2 regions of the Pseudoalteromonas sp. CO342X genome follow, and region 2 is predicted to be linked to the other one. Evidence: riboswitches for the same ligand, from Rfam matches in the RefSeq annotation. Region 2 holds a riboswitch; the other holds the start of a gene.
What was found. Region 2 has a riboswitch for lysine ahead of lysC (lysine-sensitive aspartokinase 3). Riboswitches for the same ligand answer to the same signal wherever they lie in the genome.
Positions count from the first base shown of each region.

Region 1: linked by a shared signal. The riboswitch ahead of dapA (4-hydroxy-tetrahydrodipicolinate synthase) and the one ahead of lysC (lysine-sensitive aspartokinase 3) in region 2 are both predicted to bind lysine.

Region 1 covers NZ_SGPH01000006.1:35,188-39,622, reverse strand. Annotated here, with positions in the region: gene EXT47_RS01050 (hypothetical protein) at 59-676, shown strand; gene EXT47_RS01045 (response regulator) at 662-2,386, opposite strand; lysine riboswitch at 2,529-2,707, shown strand; gene dapA (4-hydroxy-tetrahydrodipicolinate synthase) at 2,823-3,707, shown strand; gene EXT47_RS01035 (2,3,4,5-tetrahydropyridine-2,6-dicarboxylate N-succinyltransferase) at 3,718-4,435, shown strand, end outside.
Region 2 covers NZ_SGPH01000016.1:6,490-10,924, forward strand. Annotated here, with positions in the region: gene EXT47_RS07035 (hypothetical protein) at 1-969, opposite strand, end outside; gene nhaD (sodium:proton antiporter NhaD) at 1,126-2,373, shown strand; lysine riboswitch at 2,519-2,689, shown strand; gene lysC (lysine-sensitive aspartokinase 3) at 2,778-4,124, shown strand; gene EXT47_RS07050 (DUF924 family protein) at 4,247-4,435, shown strand, end outside.

The DNA.
Region 1 (4,435 bases), on a different contig from region 2:
CCTTTTCATTTTTATTTGCGACTTACCTTTCAAACACTCTCGTTGAAGGTAAAAAATAATGAAAAAGTTAGCGCTAGTTTTAGCATTAAGTGCAGCGGCAATGACTGCACAAGCAAAAGATTCAAAAACCATTACAGCATCATTCCCAAGCAATAGCCTAGCCGAGTTAGAAGTGGATATTGCCGTAGGTAAAATCGATCTACAAACTTACAACGGCAGCACCATAGAGGTCGAAATTTTGGTTGAACCTAAAGAGTCAGACAGTTGGTTTGGTAAACCAGATGTGAGTGAAGCTACCCTAAACAGCAACACATCAGGAGATAAATTATCACTCGAGATCAATTCGGATGATTATGAACTATCTTGGCAAGTTAAGGTGCCTGTTAATTTGGCCTTAGATGTTGAGGTTGGTGTTGGCAAAATTGATATTCAAGATCTTAATAACTCTGCTGATTTAGAGGTAGGCGTAGGAAAAATTAAAATTGAGACTACCGCCACCGATTTCAAAAAGGTGTCTTTAGATTCAGGTGTTGGTAAAACGGCAATATCAGGTTTTGGCAACGTAGAAACTTCCGAAAAGAGTATGGTTGGCTCGACAACAGACTATCGTGGTCAAGGCCAGTATTCCATCGATGCAGAAGTCGGGGTTGGAAATATTCGTTTAAGACGAGACTAAGTCTCCACACTCATTCAGTAATAGCACCACTTTGCTATGCAGCACATCCGGTTGCAACGGCTTATACAAATGAGCCGTTGCGCCAAGTGCGTAGACCTTATCCAAATCCTCAGCATTAGTATTTGCGGTCACGACCAAAATAGGCACGGTCGGATCGAGCACCCTCAAACGCTCAGTGGCTTCAAAGCCATCCATCACAGGCATATTTAAATCCATTAGCACGATATCAAACTTACCCACCTCATATACTTCAAGGGCACCTTCACCATGTTCGACATGCGTTACCTGCTTGGCTATGGGCTGAAGCATTTTTTCAATCACGCGCGCATTTAGTAAATTATCTTCCACCAGTAAAATGCGAGCTGACACCTGCTCCATTGTGCGAGCCAGCGTCTGTTGATTGTCAATTTCAATCGGGACTCTCAAGGTTGCTCTTGTACCGGTTGGCTCCCTCGCAATAAAATCTAATCGTCCTCCAAGCGCTGAGATGAGTAATCGGCAGCGCTTCAGCCCTAACTGCGTGCCTTGAAAATGCTCGCTATGCACAGCTTCTCGCAACTGCTGATAGTCGAACCCAGGCCCAGTATCTTCAACAACAAACTCTAAATATGGCGTATCTTCATCTACAACCAAATCCGCAAATACTTGAATGCTGCCACGCTCAGTAAATTTAATTGCGTTATTGACCAATTCACTGATCAACCAACCAACACGCTTACCATCACAATAACAAGTCACATCTAACTCATTACTCAACGCCAAATTAAAAGCGAGAGATTTCTTATGTGCGGTTAATTGAAAGGCAATACAGGCCGATTTTATTACTTCTCGCAACGCGACTTGATGACGCTCAATGACCACTTCTTGCTCGGAAAGGTTATTAAAGTCTTGAACCGAATAAAGTAATACATCCAATTGATTTGCTGCGCTTTTCACATGCTGTAATTGCTGGGTATCTTTGTTACTCAGATATTCATCTAAATACCCCTGAATGGCCTGCAATGGCGTTCTTAGCTCGTGACTGACACGCGCTAAAAATCGTGATTTTGAGTGTAGCGCATCATCGGCAAGCTTTCTTGCTGCCTCTAATTTATCAAGTGCTTCAGCAATCTCTCGCGCCATCGGGCGAAATATAAACTTGGCTTCGATAAACAATAACAGCAGTCCAAGCAGCCAAATCAACAGCTCTATTTTCCTCACCATCTCTGTTTTACTTCGCGCGTGCTGCTCAAATAGTGAAACGGCCTCGTTAAGATTGGGGAGTATATGCTGAGATGCAGTAAAGATTTGTTCCTCCAATTGAGGAGTTGGCTGCTGAAACTGAGACCTTGATAAAGTGACAAAAGTATTACTTTGCAAATCCAATTGCACTGGCTCTTGGTAGTAAAGCGCTGCAAGCGCCTCATTCAGATAAATAGCCTCCCTCCTCTCTGTTTTAGTTAAAAACTCATGATTACTTTCAAATTTATCAATGGCTTGACGAAGATTCTCACTGTCTCTTTTATCCTCTTGTGCACTGAAAAGCGCGATGCGCTGGGACAACATCCGCTGCATACCCGCAATATTAATTACGTGCGCGTCTTGGCTCTGCTGATACAGTAAATACTGCATAATCCCCATCGCCATCGACAGCAATATAGCCATAGCAAGTAATGCCCCGATATAACGATTTTTAACTTTATTTATTAACGACATATTTTTGTTTTTCATCTCATAGCATTGTCTCAGCTGCAATGTTAAGTGTAGTTAACAATCGTATTATTTACAGTCCGATGCTTGACACCTAGACGGCCAAAATGTTTCAATGCGTGTTCACCCTATTTAGATAGTTTGATGCCACGGCGTCAAATTAAGGGCTGGAAGAGGTGCGTTATTCAGGTAACTAAGTGAAGGAGAGCAAACTCCGTTGCAGCTTAGTGAGGGGAATATACGCCGAGAAATTGAGTTATTGTTTGCTAATACTCATTTCGGGCGACTGGGCTGAATCCCAGCGACTGTCACCAACATATTTGGTGGAGAGCTTCTGGTCTTAGAAAAATAAGGCCATTGGCTGCCTTATCCTTTTTAAGTCCATTGCTCTTCGAATTTTAACGGTTCGAAGTTTGGACACTCTCCTAACTCCGAACATGATTTAAGTTCGGTAGAGATGAAATCACAATTCAACTTATCTGACTATCCGTTGTGGACGGCTTTAGTAACGCCTTTTGATGCTGAAAATCAGGTTGATTTTGGCGCATTAACCACGCTTGTACGCGATCAAGAGCAAGCTCGTAACGGTATCCTTTTACTAGGCAGTACCGGCGAAGGCCTTGCGCTTACCCAACAAGAACAGCAACAAATCGTTGAGTTTGTTTGCCAGCTAGCCCCAAGCGTACCACTTATGGTTGCCGTTGGCGGCAGTAATCTTGAGCAGCAAACACAATGGGTGCGCTTTTGTAATACGCAGCCCATTCATGCGCTCTTACTTGGCTCACCAATCTACGCAAAGCCCGGCAAAGTTGGTCTGGCACATTGGTTTAGTACACTACTTAATGAGAGCCACAACCCTTGCATGCTCTACAATGTACCCGGTCGCAGTGCCGTTGCTATCGCCCCTGAACTACTCGGCGAGCTAGCTTGCCACCCTAATCTGTGGGCACTAAAAGAAGCCAGTGGTGATATTGCCACCTTTGAAGCATTTCGTCAGGCAGCGCCTGATGTCGCCATCTATAGCGGCGACGATGGCTTAATGCCCTACTTTGCACAAGCAGGTGCAACGGGTCTGGTGTCTGTTGCGGCAAACGCATGGCCACAGCAAACCGCAGAATTTGTAAGGCGCTCGTTAAGCGGCACCTCTCCTAATTTATTTACCATTTGGTCAGAAGCTGCAAATAGCTTATTTGCAGTGGCAAATCCCATACCAGTCAAAGTGTTAATGCACTTGCAAGGGAAGCTCACAAGTCCAAACTTGCGCCCGCCACTGACACATTTGGAACTCACCCATACCGATGCGATCACTCGCGCGAACAAAACGATTTTATCTTGGAACTAAGGCAGTAAACATGAGCTGGTTAACCCTACTAAACGATTTAGAAAATGGCACAGTACGTGCTGCAACACAGGATGAGCAAGGCCATTGGCATGCTAACGTAGAAGTAAAACAAGGGATCCTTGAAGCATTTAGAAATGGCGTAAATACGGAATTCCCAGGTGGATTTGTTGATAAAGATAACTTAGCACCACGCGGATTTGCTGCCCAAGATGGCGTTCGTATGGTTCCTGGCGGAAGCAGTGTAAGACGTGGTGCTTACGTCGCAGCCGGCACAATCATTATGCCACCGGCTTATGTCAACATTGGTGCCTATATTGATTCAGGTACTATGGTAGATAGTCATGCGTTGGTTGGTTCTTGCGCGCAAATTGGTAAAAATGTGCACCTTAGCGCAGCAGTGCAAGTGGGAGGTGTATTAGAACCGGTTGGAGCAAGTCCTGTTGTAGTTGAGGACGATGCCTTTATTGGTGCAGGCTGTGTATTGGTTGAAGGGGTTGTTGTTAAACGCGGTGCCGTATTAGCACCGGGTGTGCGCCTTTCAGCAAGTATTCCTGTCTATGACTGCGTGAACGAACGATTGCTTGACAAAGGTGAAGCCATCCCTGAAAACGCGATAGTGATCCCAGGCTCTCGTCCAGCCTCAAGTGAATGGGCACGCGCGCAAGGATTAAGTATGTCATGCGCACTTATCGTAAAATACCGTGATGAACAAAGTGATGCATCACTGG
Region 2 (4,435 bases):
ATCGGGCAGCTGATATTCTTCATGCTCAAACTCAACGAGACTTGCCATATAAGCGACCATGTGACGCTTTTGCCCAAGGTTAAAACGTTGAATGTCTGACACAAATTCTGGTTGAACTGGTGAGAGTAAACGGTCAACGCCGCGCTTTCTAATTTGTCCAAGGACTTTAGAGGCTTGGCGTGTAATGAGTGTATTGCGGCGTAGCTCTTCTCGTAACGGCATAAGTAGGTCGGTGCTGCGGCTTAGACTTTCTCTACCAATGAGGTGCATATCTAAAATGCGTGTTCTGAGCTGCTCCAGCATACGTTTGTCTGCAGCACCACGGCCTAATTGTTCAATCTCGTCAATTTGTTCACTGACCTGAAGCTCTATTTGATCAAAGCAGCGTTGGAAAGGGCCATGAATATCGACCATTTCCAGCATAGGTTCGATATATTCGTCAAACGCTTCCAATACCGCTTTATATCTCATGCCAAGAGACAGCGTTGAGGTGTCAGACTTTGCTTGTTCAACCAAGTTCATGATAGCGCTTTCGTTATGCTCGAACAGCTTAACAATTTTACGAACGCGTTCGTCCATAATGCGGCTAAAACGGCGTAGCTCAGAGTAGTCAGCCTCTTCACCAGCTTGTGCGATGCGATTACCTAATCTTTCTAAGTCTTTTACCAGCACCGTGATCTCTTCCGCTAAACCAAGACTCTCTTCTTGTAAAAGAAAGCTGGCGAAGTCAGCGATTGCACGGTTGATTTCTAACTGTGAAGATTTAGCTAAAGGGATAATAATTTCTTGTTGGAGTAATCGATTGGTTTCTTTATAAATTCGTTCACTCGACCAGCTAGGGTTTTTCTGTTTTAGGATGTTTTGTACATCTTTTAGACTGAAATCTGCGAGCTTAAATCGTTTAAAAAGTAGCTCGAGTACGCTCCAGTGTTCATTTATCGTATTTAATAATTTTTTTGCTGGGATCATAACTTTCCAGTGTGTAGTAGCTAAGTTACATCGCTACTTCATCAATTTGTCACAAAATGTTTATCGTACGTAGCATGGGGACTGTGATGGTGCTAGAATCCGCCGCGAAAACGAACCCACCCCTTGTTACATTTAATTACAGGTTGTTTACGCATTATGGTCACGCCCATTATTCTAACCCTGATCGCCATCGCTTTTATACTCATCGTTATAGAAGATATTATTCACGTAAACAAGGCCAAAACAACGCTTTTTTTTGGTACTTTATGTTGGATTATCGCCTTTATCTCTCCAATTCATGGTCAAAGCCCAGAAATTGTACAAATTGAGCTAGACCATAACATTTTGGAAATCGCGACACTTTGGCTGTTCTTAATGGCTGCCATGACGTTTGTGGCCTACTTGAACTCAAAAGGGTTTATCCAAAATATTGTTCACCGGATCATGCCAACCCATATTAGCGAACGCAAGCTAATGTTTTTGGTCGGTGCTTTTGCATTCGTATTTTCGTCAATATCGGATAACATCACCGCGACGCTTATTTCATTAGCTGTAGTCATGTCTTTGAAATTAGACCCGAAAAAGTTAATTAGATATGCGACGTTAATCATCTTCAGCGTTAACTCTGGTGGGGTATCATTGATCACCGGTGATGTAACCACCTTGATGATATTTCTAGCCGATAAAGTGACTATCCCTGATCTGCTTTTACTAATTGCCCCTTCTATTTTTAGCGTATTTATCTTAGCTGCGATGCTATCAATCGGCATGAATGATAAGATCACCTTTGAAAAGGCTGAATTACGCAGAATTGAAAAGACCGATATCACCATTGCACTCATCTTCTTATCAACCATTTTTGCTACGTTATTCTTAAGCGTGCAATACCACGTACCGCCGATGCTAACTTTCTTATTTGGCTTGTCTTTGATGTTCTTAATGGCGCAATTCTTGATGCGCAAGAAAGACGTTAATAAGAAAATCATCGACTATATCCGTGAAATTGAATACGACACCTTATTGTTCTTTGTGGGTGTGCTGTTATTAGTTGGTGCGTTGAAAGAGGTCGGTGTACTGTCTAAGTTTACCGATTTATATCTGCATCTTGCGCCGGAATACGCAAATTACTTGGTCGGTTTAATGAGTGCGGCGGTAGATAACGTGCCGTTGACGGCTGCGCTATTAAAAGCAGACATTACGATGACTCCAGCGCAATGGCTAACCTTTACTTATGCGACTGGCGTTGGTGGCTCTATGCTTATCATTGGTTCTGCAGCGGGGATCATTGCAATGAGTAAGGTTAAAGCCTTAACTTTCTCAAGCTATCTTAAAATGAGTATCTACCTGCTTATCGCATATACCATTGGATATAGTGGTGCGTATTTCGCGGGTCAGCTTATTTAAGACCAATGGATTTAATTTTTTACCGCTTTGGGATAAGTTTTTCATAAATAACTTGACACCTAGACGGCTAAAAGATAATTTTCTTACATCGCCCGCATTGATTGCGGGCTTTTATTTTGCTTTTATTCAGATTAACAAAGGCAAAATAAACAGAAGAGGCGCGATGCTTAGGTAGTTAGTGTGAGGTGACGAGACCAATGACCACTAGTGAGGGAAGTATTCGCCGAGGAGAAAAGTTGCTCGTCGCAACGATTCTTCGGTTTACGAGGCTGAATCCTCGGAACTGTCACCGTATTGGTGGAGAGCTTCTGGCAAAGGTCATTTCAAGCGTTCGTCTTTCTAGAAATCCCATGCCGAGTTCTCCTTATAAAATTTGACTGTGCCAACAGTCGAGAGGAGAGAAAATGAATTCGCAGTATGTTGTAGCCAAATTTGGCGGTACCAGTGTCGCTGACTTTGAAGCTATGTCTCGTTGTGCCCACATTGTTCGTGACAACCCAAATGTTCGAGTGGTCGTTGTGAGTGCATGTGCTGGCGTAACCAATCACCTGGTGACGCTAACCCAACAAAAGGAAGATGAAGCCGGGCGCAAAGCAGTTGTTGCAGCGGTTGAAAACATACAGCAAGCGATTATCGATCAAGTGTCTTTGGATGCTGATCTTGCAGAGGGTTACAAGCAAACCTTCAGTGAATTTGAAAGCCTTGCGAGTTTACCTGCACTTAGCAGACAGCAATGCGATGAAATGTTGAGCTTTGGTGAGCGCTTTTCTTCTTATTTGTTTACCCAAATATTACGGAATAATCAGGTTCAGGCGTCGCGCTTTGATGTGCGTAAAGTGCTTAAAACAGATAATCAATTTGGCAAAGCGAATCCAAATGTTGCAGCTACGCGTGAAGCCGCGCAAACCAATTTAGTCGCGCTACTTGGCGACACAGTGCAGGTGACGCAAGGGTTTATTGGTAGTGACCAATACGGCCAGACGACCACGCTTGGTCGTGGCGGTTCTGATTATAGTGCTGCATTGTTAGCTGAGGCAATTGACGCGTCAAGTGTGCATATTTGGACCGATGTTGTTGGTATTTTTAGTACTGATCCGCGTTTGTGTGTAAAGGCTAGACCTATTCCTCGTTTGAGTTTTGATGAAGCGGCAGAAATGGCGACATTTGGTGCCAAGGTGTTACATCCCGCAACTATATTGCCAGCGAGTCGTAAAGGTATTTCAGTATTTGTTGGTTCAAGTCGTGATCCGCAAGCGGGTGGCACTTGGATTGAAAAAGAGAAAACGGCGCAAGCAGGCATTCGCGCAGTGACACAACGTAAAAACCAAATACTATTGACGCTAAAGAGCCCTGAAATGCTTCTTGCAAGCGGCTTTTTGGCTCGTATCTTCACCATTTTAAGTAATTACAATATATCGGTTGACTTGGTAACGACTTCGGAAATTAGTGTCGCGCTTACGCTAGATAATGCGCCGAATGCTTCTCGACCAGAGTTAGAACAAGCTTGTTTGGATGAACTTGGCGAGTTTTGTCATGTGACCGTTGAAAATAATCTTACTTTGGTGGCCATGATAGGTTCTGAGATCCAGTTGAAGAAGTGCCAACTTAACCTGATGGATGTGTTGTCAGAGTTTAATATTCGACTAATATGCCATGGTGCGAGCAAGCACAATCTGTGCTTTTTAGTTGAGCAGCAGGAGTCAGATCAGGTTGTGCAATCAATTCATGCTAAATTACTAGAGGTTGCGTAAGTGAATTTATTGTTTTTTAGGAACTAATAAAAAAGTTGCATTATTGAATAATGGATGGCACTTTGTTTATAACGGTTAGGGTCTGCTGACCATCAAGTTTGTTTTTCCCTAGGAGTGCCATCATGAATTATAAAGACGTCTACGAATTCTGGTTTGTTGAATGCACTGAATCAGATTGGTGGAAGAAGTCTGCGGACTTTGATCGCATAATAAAAAATCGCTTCGGTATTTTGCACCAAATGGCGCACCAAGGTGAGCTTTCGAGCTGGAGAGCAACACCACTTGGCGCGCTGTGCGAAATCATTATCTTA